DNA from 3 places in the Sellimonas catena genome. Region 2 is predicted to be linked to each of the others. Evidence: riboswitches for the same ligand, from Rfam matches in the RefSeq annotation. Region 2 holds a riboswitch; each other region holds the start of a gene.
The links. A riboswitch is a leader RNA that binds a small molecule or an ion and turns the genes downstream of it on or off. The one in region 2 is predicted to bind FMN.

Region 1 (5,157 bases), on a different contig from region 2:
GTCAGGCCCGAACTGTCCAGTGCCAGTATCCGCATAATAACGCCCCTTCTATTTCTGGAATCGCTCTGCCTGCTCTCTGATCAGCTCGGCATCATCGAAATAATTGATCTTCATGGCAGCCTTCACTTCAGAGAGTGTCTTTGCCGCTACTTCTTCCGCTTTCTCGCTTCCCTTTTTCAGAATCTCGTAGATTGCCGGAATATCTTTTTCGTATTCTTTTCTCCGTTTTCTAATCGGCTCCAGTTCCTCCTGGATCACTTCATTGAGGAAGCGTTTTACCTTCACATCGCCAAGGCCACCGCGTGTATAGTGGGCTTTGAGTTCATCCAGATTTGCATATTCCGGAAGGAATTCTTCAAAATGACGGTCTTTACAGAATGCATCCAGATAGATAAATACCGGATTTCCTTCCACTTTTCCAGGGTCAGAAACCTTCAGGTGGTTCGGATCGGTAAACATATTCATAATCTTCTTTTTCACATCGTCCGCACTGTCGGAAAGGTAAATACAGTTATGCAAAGACTTGCTCATCTTTGCCTTTCCGTCTGTACCCGGAAGTCTCAGACATGCCTGATTGGATGGGAGCAGAACTTCCGGCTCTACCAGCGTCTCTCCGTAAACGGAATTAAACTTCCGCACGATCTCCTTTGTCTGCTCCAGCATTGGCAGCTGGTCTTCACCGACCGGAACGGTCGTTGCCTTAAATGCGGTGATATCCGCTGCCTGGCTGATCGGATAGGTGAAAAATCCGACCGGAATGCTCGCCTCAAAGTTTCTCATCTGAATTTCGGATTTTACCGTTGGATTTCTCTGGAGCCTTGATACGGTTACCAGATTCATATAATAAAAGGAAAGCTCACAAAGCTCCGGAATCTGTGACTGAATCAGAAGCGTTGCTTTTTCCGGATCCAGTCCGCAGGAAAGGTAATCAAGCGCAACCTCAATAATATTCTGGCGCACCTTCTCCGGATTGTCTGCATTGTCTGTCAGAGCCTGAGCATCCGCAATCATGATAAACACTTCATCATATTTTCCCGAATTCTGAAGCTCTACTCTCCCTTTCAGAGAACCGACGTAATGTCCGACATGAAGCTTTCCAGTCGGTCTGTCCCCTGTTAATATAATCTTTGACATTATTATCCCTCCAGTTTATTGATAGAAATTTTTCTGTAATCAAATCCTTTTTCCAGATCTTTTTCAATCACGATCCGGATTCTTGTTTCCGGTAGAATCTCCTCAATCAGATTCGCCCACTCAATCAGACATACGCCTTCACCGTGAATGTAATCTTCATATCCGATTTCATCCATCTCTTCCACGTCTCCAATCCGGTACACGTCAAAATGATAGAACGGAAGACGCCCGTCTTCGTATTCCTGCACGATCGTAAAGGTCGGACTTACAACATCCTCACGTACTCCAAGTCCGTACGCAAGCCCTTTTGTAAAAATCGTCTTGCCGACGCCAAGATCCCCTTCCAGAGTAAAGACATCTCCGCTTTGGGCCGATTCGCCGATTTCTTTTCCGAGCTCAAACGTCTCCTGCTCTGAATATGTCTCTCTTACCATAGTGTCTCCTCCCTATTTTTTCTTTTTCTTCTTTCTTGAAAACAGAAACGGAAGGATCTTACCGGAATTATCCTCAATCAGCTCCTCCGGGAACAATGTCCGCAATGTCTTCTTCAGAGGATCCATCTGCGGTCCGATATCACTGTTCGGGAAAATAAATGCCGCATACGGTGTCTGATAAATCGCCACCAGATTCGGTGTCATCATAACGCGGTACATATCTTTCCACGGAGTGATTTTATTTTTTCCGGCACGCTCTACTCTGAGCCCGTCTTTTTCCAGCGTATAGCGGATCGGCGTGCTGTAGATTTTACTTTTCTTTAACTGACTGGCTGCACTGAACTTTAAGATCGATGGTACAACAAACAAAAGAGTTGCAAAAACAAACACAAGCCCCAGCCCCCAGGAAACCCTGCCCATCGCAAAACTTATAATCGCCCCGATCCAGCAGGCAACTCCCACTACGAGGTATAAAATTCCCTTGATCCCGTGATATGTATGAAACATAAGAAATTCAAAAAGTGCTTCCTGTGTCATTTTCACTTCAAAACTTGGTTTCATCTGTATTCCTCCATATTTCCGAATATTGAAATTATAACGCATCCTGTCCGCGGTTACAACAGCAAGTTTGCGAAGAATCTCCTGATTTTTCCAGGATCAGAAAAACCTCTGCGCACAGCAGAGGTTTCGGTTTAGTAATTTTCTGTCATTTTTACTCATTTACTCTATGGAGGACCGGACTGACTTTCTTATAGATCAAAAGCAGAATTGCCGATACCAGAATACCCTTGATCAGATTAAACGGTGCCACTGCAAGGATCACAAAAGTTGCAACTCCGTCAATTGCCGGATTCAATGCATGCCCCATCTGAACAATCGTATCAAGCGGCATTCCAAATGCTGCAGCATAGGTCGGAAGCAGGATGTAGGCATTGAGCACGCATCCGATCAGCGTCATGAATACTGTTCCTGCTGCAAGTCCGATCATCGCTCCCTTTTTTGTGTGCATCTTCTGATAAATCAGACCCGCCGGCACACAGAGACTGCATCCGATCAGGAAGTTTGCGATCTCTCCCACACCGCCTGTTTCAGTCCCATTAATCACGAAATTCAGAAGAATCTTGATACATTCTGTCATAACTCCCGCCACAGGACCCATCGCAAATGTTCCAAGAAGGACCGGGATTTCACTGATATCCAGTTTGTAAAAGCTCGGTACAAAAGGAAGCGGAAATTCAAAAAGCATCAGGACGGTAGCTACCGCTGCAAGCATGCCGACCTGGGCCATCGATCTGACTTTCGTACTGCTTCTTCTTATTTGTGTGTTTTTCTGCGTGTTTTCCATGTTTCTTCTCTCCTTTTTTTGAATGATAGACTCAATTCAGAAAAGAAACTCTTCCTGCCATAAAGTTTCCCTTATGGAAATGGGAATGTACAAAAAAATCCCCGGAACCATATGTTCCGGGGTTTGATGCTCTGCTTCAGATACAGATATCTGACGATTCGTACATTTCTTCTCTCATCCAGACTGTACTGTCGGTTCCGGAATTGCACCGGATCAGCTGCCAATGGCAGGTCGCGGACTTTCACCGCCGGTTGGGACTTTCACCCGACCCCGAAGAATTTTTTCCTGTTAACATTTAGTATAGAACAGTCTTTTGGAAAATTCAATACCTTTTTGTCTTTTACATTCAGGGTAAGCAGCATTCTTTACCGGATTCCTTTCATAGTAAGCTGAATCCGTTTTTTCTTGAGGTCCACACTCAGTACTTTAACATCCACGATATCACCCACACTGACCGCTTCCAACGGATGTTTGATAAACTTTTTGTCGGTGATTTCGGAAATATGTACCAGACCATCCTGATGAACGCCGATATCCACAAACACCCCGAAGTCAATGACATTGCGAACCGTTCCTTTCAGAACCATCCCTTCTTTTAAGTCTTTCATTTCCAGAACGTCGGTCCTGAGAATCGGTTTCGGCATCTCTTCTCTTGGATCTCTGGCCGGCTTTTCCAGCTCTTTTACAATATCATGCAGAGTGATCTCACCGATTCCAAGCTCTTCTGCCAGTTTCCGGTAGTCGCGGATGGTGGCCGGAAGGGCTGCAAGATTTCCTGCTTTTAAATCCTCTGTTGTGAATCCCTGCTTTTTCAGAAGTTTTTCTGCCGCTTCGTAGGATTCCGGATGGACGCTTGTCCTGTCAAACGGATTATCCCCGCCTTCGATCCGCATAAATCCCGCACACTGCTCATATGCCTTCGGTCCAAGTTTCGGCACCTTTAAAAGCTGCTTTCTGTTTGTAAATCTTCCGTTTTCTTCTCTGTAAGCCACAATATTTTTTGCGATTGTGTTTGAGATACCGGAAATATAGGATAAAAGCGGAGCAGATGCCGTATTCAAATCTACACCGACCTTGTTGACACAGTCTTCCACCACGCCATTCAGCGCTTCCGTCAGCTTTTTCTGGTTCATATCATGCTGGTACTGGCCGACCCCGATGGATTTTGGATCAATCTTTACAAGTTCTGCAAGCGGATCCTGAAGCCTTCTTGCAATTGACGCGGCACTTCTCTGTCCCACATCAAAATTCGGAAATTCTTCCGATGCCAGCTTGCTTGCGGAGTACACTGATGCTCCCGCCTCATTTACAATCACATACTGTACGTGCTCTTCCGGGATTTCTTTTAACAGTTCCATAATAAACTGTTCCGATTCTCTGGATGCTGTTCCGTTTCCAAGAGAAATCAGGCTGATATGATACTTCGGAATAATCTTTTTGAGCAGGTCCTTGGATGCCTTGATTTTGGCAGGGGTAGTCGGCGCTGTCGGATAAATCACTGTCGTTCCGATCACTTTTCCGGTCGGATCCACAACCGCAAGTTTACATCCGGTCCGGAATGCCGGGTCCCAGCCAAGCACAACCCGTCCTGTAATCGGAGGCTGCATAAGAAGCTGTGTCAGATTTTTCCCGAACACAGCAATGGCCCCGTCCTCCGCCTTTTCCGTAAGTTCATTGCGGATTTCCCTCTCAATGGCCGGCGCAATCAGACGACTGTAGCTGTCCTTGACCGCCTCTTTTAATACAGGTTCTGTATATGGATTATCCCCATGAATAATCTGTTTTTCCAGATAGCGGAGGATTTCTTCTTCCGGCGCTTCCATTCTGACCGTCAGAATTTTTTCTTTTTCTCCCCGGTTCAGAGCCAGAATTCTATGACCGGCAATCCTGGATGCTGCTTCCTCAAACTCATAGTACATCTCATAGACCGATTCCTGCTTTTCATCCTTTGCCTCTGAAACAATCTTTCCTTTCTGGAACGTCATCTTCCGGATTCTCGTCCGGTATTTTGCCTCATCGGAGATCATCTCAGCCAGAATGTCCTGTGCGCCGGCAAGTGCCTCTTCAGGGGAGGCAACATTCTTTTCCTCCGATACATAGGCTTTGGCCGCCTCAATCGCCGGCTCTTTCAACTTCTGTAAAAGGAGAAGCGCCGCAAGCGGCTCCAGTCCTTTTTCTTTTGCGATTGTCGCCCTCGTTCTTCTTTTCGGACGGTACGGGCGGTACAGATCGTCCACCGCCACC
Region 2 (5,157 bases):
AAGAATGTTACGAGACTGCGTGTGAGCCGGTCAGAGGTTGTAAACAGGTCATTGTACCAGATCATGGAAGAAATGGAGGACTCTACCTGCCGGACGCTCAGTGTCGGGAAAAACGCCTGGATTGCTTTTGCTCCTGCCGTTGAAGCGTGGAGGTGTGAAGTCACCTTTGCGTGAAGCGGGCGTTTATTCTGTTTCAACAGAAGATAGCGGTCAAACTCGGTTTCAATATCGGAGTGGGTAACCGGATCCTCCGTGAGTTTTTTCTCAATATAGCTGTGGCAGACGCTGTCCAGTGTGAAGTGACAGAGAAAGCCAAGAATGTAGGCTAACCGGGCATGTTTCTCGGATATGGAGGCTGCGGATAAAATCACATCTCTGGAGCGCCGGAAGAATGGTGCAGCGCTTACATCGTGCATGTGGTAGCCGGTCCGGTTGACACGGTTTTTGAGAAGTGCATGGTAATAAAAGAACAGATCCGGGCCGTGCAGTCCGATTTCAAACAGATCCTCATGGAGGGAAATCAGCTTGCGGATATCGGCCGGAAATGCTTTTTTCATCATTTCTCCGAAGGTGTAGTGTGCATAGATGGATGGCATAATATCATCTCCTGTTCATGGTAGTAACAGATACGGCTCCGGCACCTGAAGGCACCGGAGCCGTATCGCTGCATCTGAAATCAGTTTTCGGTTTAGATCTCTCTTGTGTATGTTCTGAGCCATTCTTTCTCCTCATTGTCAAGGTATGGAGAAATTTTCTCATAAACAGTCTTGTGGTAATCATTGAGCATTTTCTTTTCTTCTGCTGTCATGATTTCCGGATTGATGGCGTCAAGGTCCATCGGGATGTAAGTGATCGGTTCAAAGTACATGAACTGTCCGTATTCGTTTTTCTCACCCTCGCATGTGAGAAGCTCGTTCTCCAGACGGATACCGTGGCTTCCTTCGATGTAGATACCAGGCTCGTCTGTGATGATCATACCTTTCTCAAACGGCTGAATCTCGCCTGCGCGGAACTGCCATCTGAATCCTGCCGGGCCTTCGTGAATGTTCAGAAGGTATCCAACGCCGTGTCCTGTTCCGTGATTGAAGTTTAAGTTTCTATCCCAGAACGGCTTTCTTGCAAGCATGTCCAGAGTCATTCCAGTGCAGCCTTTTAAGAAGCGTGCGTTTGCAAGGGAGAGATTGCTGATTGCAACCAGTGTAAAGTGATCTTTCATGATCTGAGGGATCTCTCCGAGTGCGTAGGTACGTGTAACGTCTGTGGAGCCTTCGTAGAATCCGGCACCGGTATCAGTCAGGAACAGTCCGCCTTCTTTGAGCTCAACATCTGTTTCCGGTGAGGATGTGTAGTGTACGATGGCACCGTGCTCACCATAGGAGCTGATCGGCTCGAAGCTTGGGCGGATGAAGTTGCCCTGTTCTGCACGGAACTCGTCCAGTTTGTCAGATGCGCTCATCTCTGTGATCGTCATCTTGCCCACATTTTCCTTGAGCCATTTCATGAATTTCACATGTGCGACGCTGTCCTTGATCTGAGCCTGACGGATGTTTTCGATCTCTACTTCGTTTTTGATTGCCTTGAAGAGGATCTCCGGGTTACGCTCTTCCACTTTTGCAACACCTTCCGGGATGTTGTTGTAAAGTGCGTAGTTCAGTCTTGCCGGGTCGATCAGAAGCACTTCGTCAGATCCGACTTTCTTGATGTCTTCGTAAATGTCATTGTACGGATGGAAGACAACACCGTCTTTTTCCAGATCCGCCTTGATTTCGCTGCTTAATTTTGCCTCGTTGATGTAGAGGTCTACTTTATCCATGGTGATCACTGCGTAGGACAGTACAAGAGGGAAGAACTCGATGTCGTTTCCACGGATATTGAGTGTCCAGCAGATATCATCCAGTGTTGTGAGGACATGAGCAGTTGCTCCGGCATTTTTCATGTCTTCACGGATGCGGGACAGCTTGGATGCAACTGTCTCACCTGTATATTTCAGATTCAGTGCGAAGACCGGTTCCTCGGAAAGGGCCGGGCGGTCTTCCCAGATCTGGTCGATGAGGTCATATTCGTAAACGATTTTTCCGTGTTTCTCGGTTGCGATGGACTCGTAATCCTGTCCCTCACCCATGGAAACTACACGTCCGTCAAATCCGAGTGTGCCGTTTTCCGGTAATGTATCAGCAAGGAACTCATGGATAGTCGGAACACCCGGCTCGCCCATTTTCATCAGTTCAACTGTAGAGCCCTCGAGCTGCTTTGCAGCCTGGATGAAATATCTTCCATCTGTCCAGAGGTAAGCGCCTTCTTTTGTGATGACAGCTGTTCCTGCAGATCCGGAGAATCCGGTAATAAATTTTCTCGCTTTAAAATGTTCCCCAACATACTCGCTCTGATGGAAGTCTGCTGTCGGGACAATATAGATGTCAATTCCTTTTTCTTCCATAAGAGTACGCAATTTTGCGATTCTTTCAGGTACGTTCATAATAAAAACCTCCTATTTTTCCGGCAAACATGCCATTTTCAAACAATCTCATTATAACACAAAAACTATGGGAGAGTTAGTATTATTTTTGTGAAACCTGTGTTATACTCTCGGTAGTGTTATGTAAAATACAGACAGAAGAAAGGAAAAGAACATGGAGCACTACGCAAGGTCGATCATACCGGTGATTGAGTACAACTATGAGAATTTTACAGCTTTGGAGCGGACCATCGCGGATTTCTTTATCCAGAATAAAAAGAAGCGGGATTTTTCCGCAAAGGCGGTTTCTGAACGGCTTTATGTTTCCGAGGCATCTCTCTCCCGGTTTGCAAAAAAATGCGGATTCCGGGGATACAGGGAGTTTATCTATCAGTACGAGGATACATTTCGGGAGAAGAAAAGCAGACCCTTTGCAGATAATACAAGACGGGTGCTGGATACTTATCAGGAGCTTTTGAATAAGGCGTATAATCTGGCTGATGAAAAGAAATTCAAAAAGATTGCCGGGATGCTGTTTCAGGCGGAGAGAATTTTTGTCTGCGGTGTCGGAAGTTCCGGAATTGCCGCCAGGGAGACGGAGCTTCGGTTTATGCGGATCGGGCTGAATATCAATTCTCTCGTGGACCGGGACATGATCCGGATGCGGGCGGTCTTTCAGAATGAAACCTCTCTGGTCATCGGATTCAGCATGAAAGGGCAGACGGAAGAGGTTCAGTATATGCTTCAGGAGGCGAAGCGGCGAGGAGCCGGATGTGTCCTTGTGACAGCGCGGAACAACCCGGATTTCATGGAGTATTGTGACGAGGTGATTCTCGTCCCGGCACTGGACAATCTGGAGTATGGAGATGCGATTTCTCCTCAGTTTCCGATTCTGGTTATGATGGACCTGCTGTATGCCTGCTGCCTCGAACAGGATCAGGAGCGGATCGATGCGTTTTTGCAGGATACGGCCCGCGCACTTACAAATCCATAAATTGCATCAGATGTATTGCACAATGGATATGAGTGTGCTACGATAATACTGCAAATGAATAAATTCTTCGGGGCAGGGTGTAATTCCCTACCGACGGTATAGTCCGTGACCCACGTATGTGGCTGATTTGGTGAAATTCCAAAACCGACAGTGACAGTCTGGATGGGAGAAGAAACAGTGAACAGAGAATCTCAGTGCCCCTGGTGCTGGGATTTTTTTCTTTCGAAGGATTTACGAAATTTGTAACATCATTCGAAAGGAGAAAAGTATATGAGAACAAAAAACAAAACCTACTACTTCATCATTACGGCCATGCTTTCGGCTCTTGCCGGCATACTGATGTCAATGGAATTCCCGATTCCTTTGATGCCGCCGTTTTATAAGGTGGATTTCAGCGACGTCCCTTCTGTGATCGCGACATTTCTGCTGGGGCCGGTGTCCGGAATCTGTGTGGAGGTCATCAAAATTCTGATCAAGCTGATCACGGTTGGGACAACGACAATGTTTGTCGGTGAATTCGCTAATCTTCTAGGGACGCTGCTGTTTGTGCTCCCGCTGTGGATCGTGTTCAAAAAGATGGGACAGACGAGAAAGGCGGCAGTGATTTCGCTTGGGATCAATCTTCCGGTCCGGATTGCGTTTTCCTGTGTCCTGAATGCGTGCATTACACTTCCGCTTTATGCATCGGCGATGGGCCTTTCTCTGGATGAAGTGGTCCGCACCGTGGGAGCAGTCAATCCTCTGATTCGAAATCTTCCGCTGTTTCTCATACTGGCGACAATCCCGTTCAATCTGATCAAGCTTTTGCTGAATTATATTGTGGGATATCTTCTGTATGACAGGCTGAAAGAAGTGGGAGTTGTCAAAGGATGGAGGGAACGGTATGATTCGTAAGTACAGAGAACTGACGCGTCTGGAAATGGAACAGGTGGATAAGGAGGAGACGATCGTCCTGATTCCGGTGGGAGCACTGGAGCAGCATGGAAATCAGGCGCCGCTTGGGACAGATGACATCATTGCGGAAGCAATGGTGGAATACCTCGGAAAAGCGCTGGAGGAAGCCGGAGAAGCAGACTTCCCGATTCTTGCGTTTCCGGTTATTCCGGTTGGCCTGAGCACAGAGCACAAGAATTTCTGCGGATCCATTACTTTAAAGCCGGATACGTACTATCATCTGCTCTATGATATCAGTGAGAGCCTTTACCGCCATGGTTTTCGGAAGATCGCATTTCTTGTATGCCACGGAGGAAATCTGCCGGTGATTCAGATCTTAAGCCGTGAGCTTCGGAGTGAACTTGGAATGTCGCCGTTTATTCTGTCATCGGGAGCATTTGGACATCCGGATGTACAGGCAACAATATCAGAAGGTAATCATTACGATTTTCATGGAGGAGAAATGGAGACATCCATGGTGATGGCGGTCGACGAGACACTGGTGAAGCTGGAGACTTCCGAGGCGGGAATACCAAGTGCGTTTGTAGGCAATCAGACGCTGAAGACCGGAGGAAATGTTACAATCGGATGGGTTTCAGAAGACTGGAAGACAGCGGAAGGGAAACCGATCGGTATCGGAGGCGATCCGGGCGGAGCTACGGCCGAAAAAGGCCGGATTATTCTGGAGACGAGTGCGAAAGTTCTGGTTCCAGGGCTTATGGAAATACGGAAATGGAAAGCGTAAACACGAAAAAGAGGCTTGACAAGCGCACGG
Region 3 (5,157 bases), on a different contig from region 2:
GGCGCATTTATTGCGCCGTTCATCTTGACCGTTGACTGGATCGGCTGGCTTTGCTATTCAGTTGAAATTTGTAGCCATATCCTACAACCGTTTTTACACAATCCATGTCGTTCAAATATGGACGTAATTTTTTTCTGATTTGATAAATCGTGTTTTCCACAGCATGAAAATAGTCGTTTGAAAATTCATGCCATACAGCTTGGTAAATTTGTCCTTTGCTAAACGTAACGTCTGGATTAGAATATAGCAGATACAAAATATCAAACTCTTTCGTTGATAAAAATACTTCTGTGTTTTCAACTGATACCTTATGCATTTCTATATCCATGTATAATGTATTCGGTAAATCACCCAAATTAAAAAATTCCCTTGTTGCTATACAATCTTGTCTAATCTGGTTTAACAACGCCGATAAATCGCTGAATTTTTGCGGTTCTCTTAATCTGGTATATAGTTCAACAAGAAGTTTTTCTCCGTAAATATCTTGATTGAAATTCAGCAAATGGACTTCTGTTGAAATGTTTTCGTCATTATCAATAGTAGGACGCTTCCCTATGTGGGTAACGGCATAATATGTTTTTTCGTTCCAACAAACAGATGAAATGTAAACTCCTGGTAGTGGTGTATTTTCTTTTGACAATATTTCTAAATTAGCGGTGGGGCTTCCTACAAGTTTTCCAATACCTCTGCCGTGAACAACTTTACCGCATAAAGATATATTCTTTTCTTTCATCAGCATATCCTCAAATTAGACCATTCATAGACAGCACAATCAAAATACAAGTCACAATTATCATTGTGAAAATAAGATATAGTCCGATAGGCTTATTATTCTTTTTCACATTCTCGCTTTCAATAAATCCGCTTTTTCGCAAAGCGGTTACTACTGGTTTATACAGGAAAAATGTAATACTGGCGTTTAGTCCGGCTTTTAGTAAGTTGAACGGCAAAAATGCAGGCAAGAGCAATTTTGCGACTGCTTCACGGGGATAGCCCATATAAAGCGGTGTTATTAAATAGTTCCACAAAAGCATAATTGCAACCATAGCCATACTTCCTAAAATCAATCCTAACAATGCTCCATGTAAGGTGTGTCTTTTTTTGTAAATAAAGGCTGCGGTACAGGCAAAAGAGCAGGTAGATACAATATTCATAATGCAACCCAAAATACCAGTATCGCTAACCGTCATCATTTCGATAAAAGACACGATTACTGACGCAATACAAGATGTCAATGGCCCCCAGATTAGCCCGCCCAAAGTAATTACAACATCTTTAGGGTCATATTTGAGAAACAAAACAATCGGTATTCTTCCTACTGCCATAACCACATAAGCGATTGCACAAAGCATAGCAACGGTTGTCATTTTTTTAGTTTTGTTGTTCATTTTAGATTTCCTCCATATTCAAAATTAGCACCTGAAAGGAACTGTCTTTCAGGTGCTAACAATGGCATAATTCAATAATGATTTTTGCAATATTAGTCATCTTCTTTTATCCAGACTTTACTGTTGGTTTTGGAATTGCACCAAATCATGCGCTTAACGCTCGCGGACTTTAACCGCCAATCGGGAATTCTTGCTTATGAACTGATACTGTTACATAAGAGTCACCCTGCCCCGAAGACATTTATATTCAGTTGCACATATAAGTATAGCCTTGCCATTTCTAATTGGCAATAAAATGAAGGCATTTCGGAAACAATTCGGAAATCTAAAATGAAAAATATTACTTTCCCGCCTGCTCAATCATCTTCTTCATCAACTGCTGGAATTGTTCGCTTGTTTCCTCGTCCAGCGGCATGACCTTTTCAAGCTGTTCCGCAACCAACGCCGTCACATCATCAATGGTATGTAATTCCTGCTTCTGCTCCTGTGCAGCGTTCTGAATATTTTGAAACATGGCGGCGGTCACTGGTTCTTCCGGCGGCTCCCCGCTGTCTATATCGCCTTTTATGTCCCGCAGGATAGACATAAATACATTCTTGATTTTCTCAATCTCTGCTTCATGCTCCCCCAGCTTTTGAACGTTCATAAACTGTATATCCTGTCTTGCTTCCGCCCGGTATTCCGGGCGGTCTTTCATTAAATTGGACAGCGAAGATGTTGCCATTTCGATTACCTGGTTTCGTGCCATAACGCCCCTTGCCGCTGTGTCCTGAAAATAAATATGTATCAAGCTTATCAGGCGTGGGAAATTCTTATGTTCTAACAAGCGGTTGAGAATTTCCACATCTACCATTCCCGTCACAAGCCCCCGGACTGCTCCCTCGGACAAGCCCAATTCCGATATGTCATAACTCTTTTGGACGCTCACCGTTGACAAGCCCAGAATATAATCCGTTGACACTCTAAATTCTTTCGCAATGCCTATGAGAATATCACTGCTGACCGTCTTAGTTTCCCCGCTGACAATCCGGCTCAACTGAGAGGGGGAAATCCCTATTTTCTTTGCCAGTTCCTTTTGCGGGATATGCCGCCCGTTGCAAAGGTCTGAAATCCGCTGTCCGGGTGTTCCGGGTAAAGCCATAGATACGCACCTCCTCCGTATGTTTCCATTATACAGGATAATTGCAGAAATGCAATTTCAAAAGTATAGACTTTGGGAAAATGCAATTCTCGCAACAATCCGGGATTTGCATTTTTTTCTGATAAACTGGATTTACGAACGTTCGGAACAGCACCTTGAAAACAGAATGACCGTCCGAAAAGGAATACCCCGGCAGGGGAAGCACCGCAACGAGCCACTTCGGGACAAAATGTCCCGAAGTCCGGGGAGCGTGCCAACGCCGGAACACGCCGCAGGAATGGGGCAGGAAGCCTTTTCGGGGAGAACGGCAACAGAGAAACGGAGGAACACATGAAAGAAAATTCATACAGACGATTGCCGCCCATAGAGCGCAAGCCGGACGGCTCTCTCTACCGCATGACCCCGGCGCAGAGGAAACAGACAAACGCCCTTATCCGCCGGGAGTGCTGCTGTTATGAGGGCGGGGACTGTATCGCCCTTGATGACGGGGACAGCCATACCTGCCCGCAGACGGTTTCTTTCTCGGTCTGCTGTAAGTGGTTCCGCTGGGCGGTCTTGCCGCTGGACGGGACACTGGAAGCGGAGATTTTCCGAGATAAGGACTTGAAACGCTGTGCGGTCTGCGGCGGCGTGTTCGTCCCCAAATCCAACCGGGCAAAATACTGCCCGGACTGTGCCGCCAGCGTTCACAGGCGGCAGAAAGCGGAAAGTGAACGGAAAAGGAGGTCGAGCGTGGACAATTAGGCGGGAAAAAAGTCTTGATATACAAGCCTTCCAGAAGGCAGAACCGGGGCAGGTCATATAAAATATCGTCTGCCCCCGGAAATGCCGTTCTAACTGTCCACAAAGCACACTATGACAAACACGATTTACATTCATCAGCCAGAGAAATCGGTCAGCTTCACCCGGCTCCCTAATTTTCTCTTTGAAGCCCCTACATTCATAGCTTTGTCCAACGAAGCAAAGCTGCTGTACGCCTTTATCCTGCGCCGGACAGAGTTATCCCGCAAGAACGGCTGGGCGGACGAATACGGGCGCATTTTCCTGTATTACCCAATCTGCGAGGTGGTCGCTCTGCTCCGCTGCGGGCGGCAGAAAGCGGTGAATACCCTGCGTGAGTTGCAATATGCGGGACTTGTGGAGATACAGAAACAGGGCTGTGGAAAACCCAACCGTATCTACCCAAAATCCTATGAAGCGGTTTCAAACACCGACTTCAAGAAATCTGGTTCTGGTACGCCGGAGGGCTGAAATCTGTACTCATGGAGTACGATAATCAATCTTCTTGAAGTACGAAAACCGGACGGTATATAGAAATACAGAGATTAAAATGATTTATTGATATCCATTCCATTCCAATCCTATCAGAGATAATTCCGGCGGGATTTTCCTGTGGAAAAGTCCCGGATAGGAAAGGAAGGGAATGGGGAAAGGAGTTTATGGCACAGCACGCAATTTTGCGATTTGAAAAGCATAAGGGCAACCCGGCAAGACCGCTGGAAGCTCACCACGAACGGCAGAAAGACCAGTACGCCAGCAATCCCGACATTGACACCAGCCGGAGCAAATACAATTTTCACATTGTCAAGCCGGAGGGCAGATACTACCATTTCATTCAAAACCGTATCGAACAGGCGGGGTGCAGGACACGCAAAGACAGCACCCGGTTTGTGGATACGCTTATCACCGCCAGCCCGGAGTTTTTCAAGAAGAAATCCCCAAAGGAGATACAGGCGTTTTTCCAGCGGGCGGCAGATTTCCTCATTGACCGGGTAGGACGGGAAAATATCGTTTCGGCGGTGGTACACATGGACGAGAAAACGCCCCACCTGCATTTGACTTTTGTTCCGCTGACAAAGGACAACCGCCTGTGCGCCAAAGAAATCATAGGCAACCGGGCAAATTTGACAAAGTGGCAGGACGATTTTCACACTTACATGGTGGAGAAATATCCCAACTTGGAGCGTGGGGAGAGCGCCAGCAAGACGGGGCGGAAGCATATCCCTACCCGGCTGTTCAAACAGGCGGTCAATCTCTCCAAACAGGCAAGGGCGATTGAAGCGGCTCTTGACGGAATTAACCCGCTGAACGCCGGAAAGAAGAAAGAGGAAGCCCTCTCCATGCTGAAGAAGTGGTTTCCGCAAATGGAGAACTTCTCCGGGCAGTTGAAGAAATATAAGGTCACGATAAATGACCTTTTGGAAGAAAATCAAAAGCTGGAAGCGAGAGCCAGAGCCAGCGAAAGCGGCAAGATGAAAGACCGCATGGAACGGGCGAAGCTGGAAAGCGAATTGCAGAATATCCAACGGCTGGTAGACCGTATTCCTCCGGAAGTGCTGGCGGAGGTAAAGCGACAGCCTTATCACGGAAAGGAAAGGTGATTTTATAAGTAATATCAGATATAAAAAGGAAACAGAAATCGTGACTTTTCAGGGAAAGGAAATCACGCTGGAAAATCTCTCCCCGGTGTTCACGCCGGAGCAGGAAGCGGCGAAACGCCGGGAGTTGGAGCAGCAGCTTTATGAGGTGTTCCGCAAGTATGCCGATAAGCGGCAGAGCGAGGAAGCCGGGGAATAAGGTTTCCCAAAGCCACCGTTGATTTGCGGGGCTGCTGGCGGTATAATATAG

Region 1: it holds a riboswitch for FMN, as region 2 does, so the genes downstream of both, Selli1_RS17175 (ECF transporter S component) here and Selli1_RS06905 (ECF transporter S component) in region 2, are expected to answer to the same signal.
Region 3: it holds a riboswitch for FMN, as region 2 does, so the genes downstream of both, Selli1_RS01205 (ECF transporter S component) here and Selli1_RS06905 (ECF transporter S component) in region 2, are expected to answer to the same signal.

Annotation. Positions count from the first base shown of each region.
Region 1 is NZ_BSBO01000053.1:4,845-10,001, forward strand. Features, by position in the region: gene tsaB (tRNA (adenosine(37)-N6)-threonylcarbamoyltransferase complex dimerization subunit type 1 TsaB) at 1-35, opposite strand, end outside; gene trpS (tryptophan--tRNA ligase) at 49-1,134, opposite strand; gene tsaE (tRNA (adenosine(37)-N6)-threonylcarbamoyltransferase complex ATPase subunit type 1 TsaE) at 1,137-1,568, opposite strand; gene Selli1_RS17170 (YcxB family protein) at 1,581-2,129, opposite strand; gene Selli1_RS17175 (ECF transporter S component) at 2,281-2,913, opposite strand; FMN riboswitch at 3,076-3,195, opposite strand; gene Selli1_RS17180 (Tex family protein) at 3,279-5,157, opposite strand, start outside.
Region 2 is NZ_BSBO01000012.1:5,104-10,260, forward strand. Features, by position in the region: gene Selli1_RS06890 (zinc dependent phospholipase C family protein) at 1-596, opposite strand, end outside; gene Selli1_RS06895 (aminopeptidase P family N-terminal domain-containing protein) at 689-2,476, opposite strand; gene Selli1_RS06900 (MurR/RpiR family transcriptional regulator) at 2,631-3,449, shown strand; FMN riboswitch at 3,509-3,627, shown strand; gene Selli1_RS06905 (ECF transporter S component) at 3,720-4,343, shown strand; gene Selli1_RS06910 (creatininase family protein) at 4,333-5,127, shown strand.
Region 3 is NZ_BSBO01000001.1:235,716-240,872, forward strand. Features, by position in the region: gene Selli1_RS01200 (riboflavin kinase) at 20-733, opposite strand; gene Selli1_RS01205 (ECF transporter S component) at 744-1,388, opposite strand; FMN riboswitch at 1,483-1,631, opposite strand; gene Selli1_RS01210 (helix-turn-helix domain-containing protein) at 1,729-2,529, opposite strand; gene Selli1_RS01215 (cysteine-rich VLP domain-containing protein) at 2,860-3,273, shown strand; gene Selli1_RS01220 (replication initiator protein A) at 3,385-3,780, shown strand; gene mobV (MobV family relaxase) at 3,969-4,910, shown strand; gene Selli1_RS01230 (hypothetical protein) at 4,951-5,106, shown strand.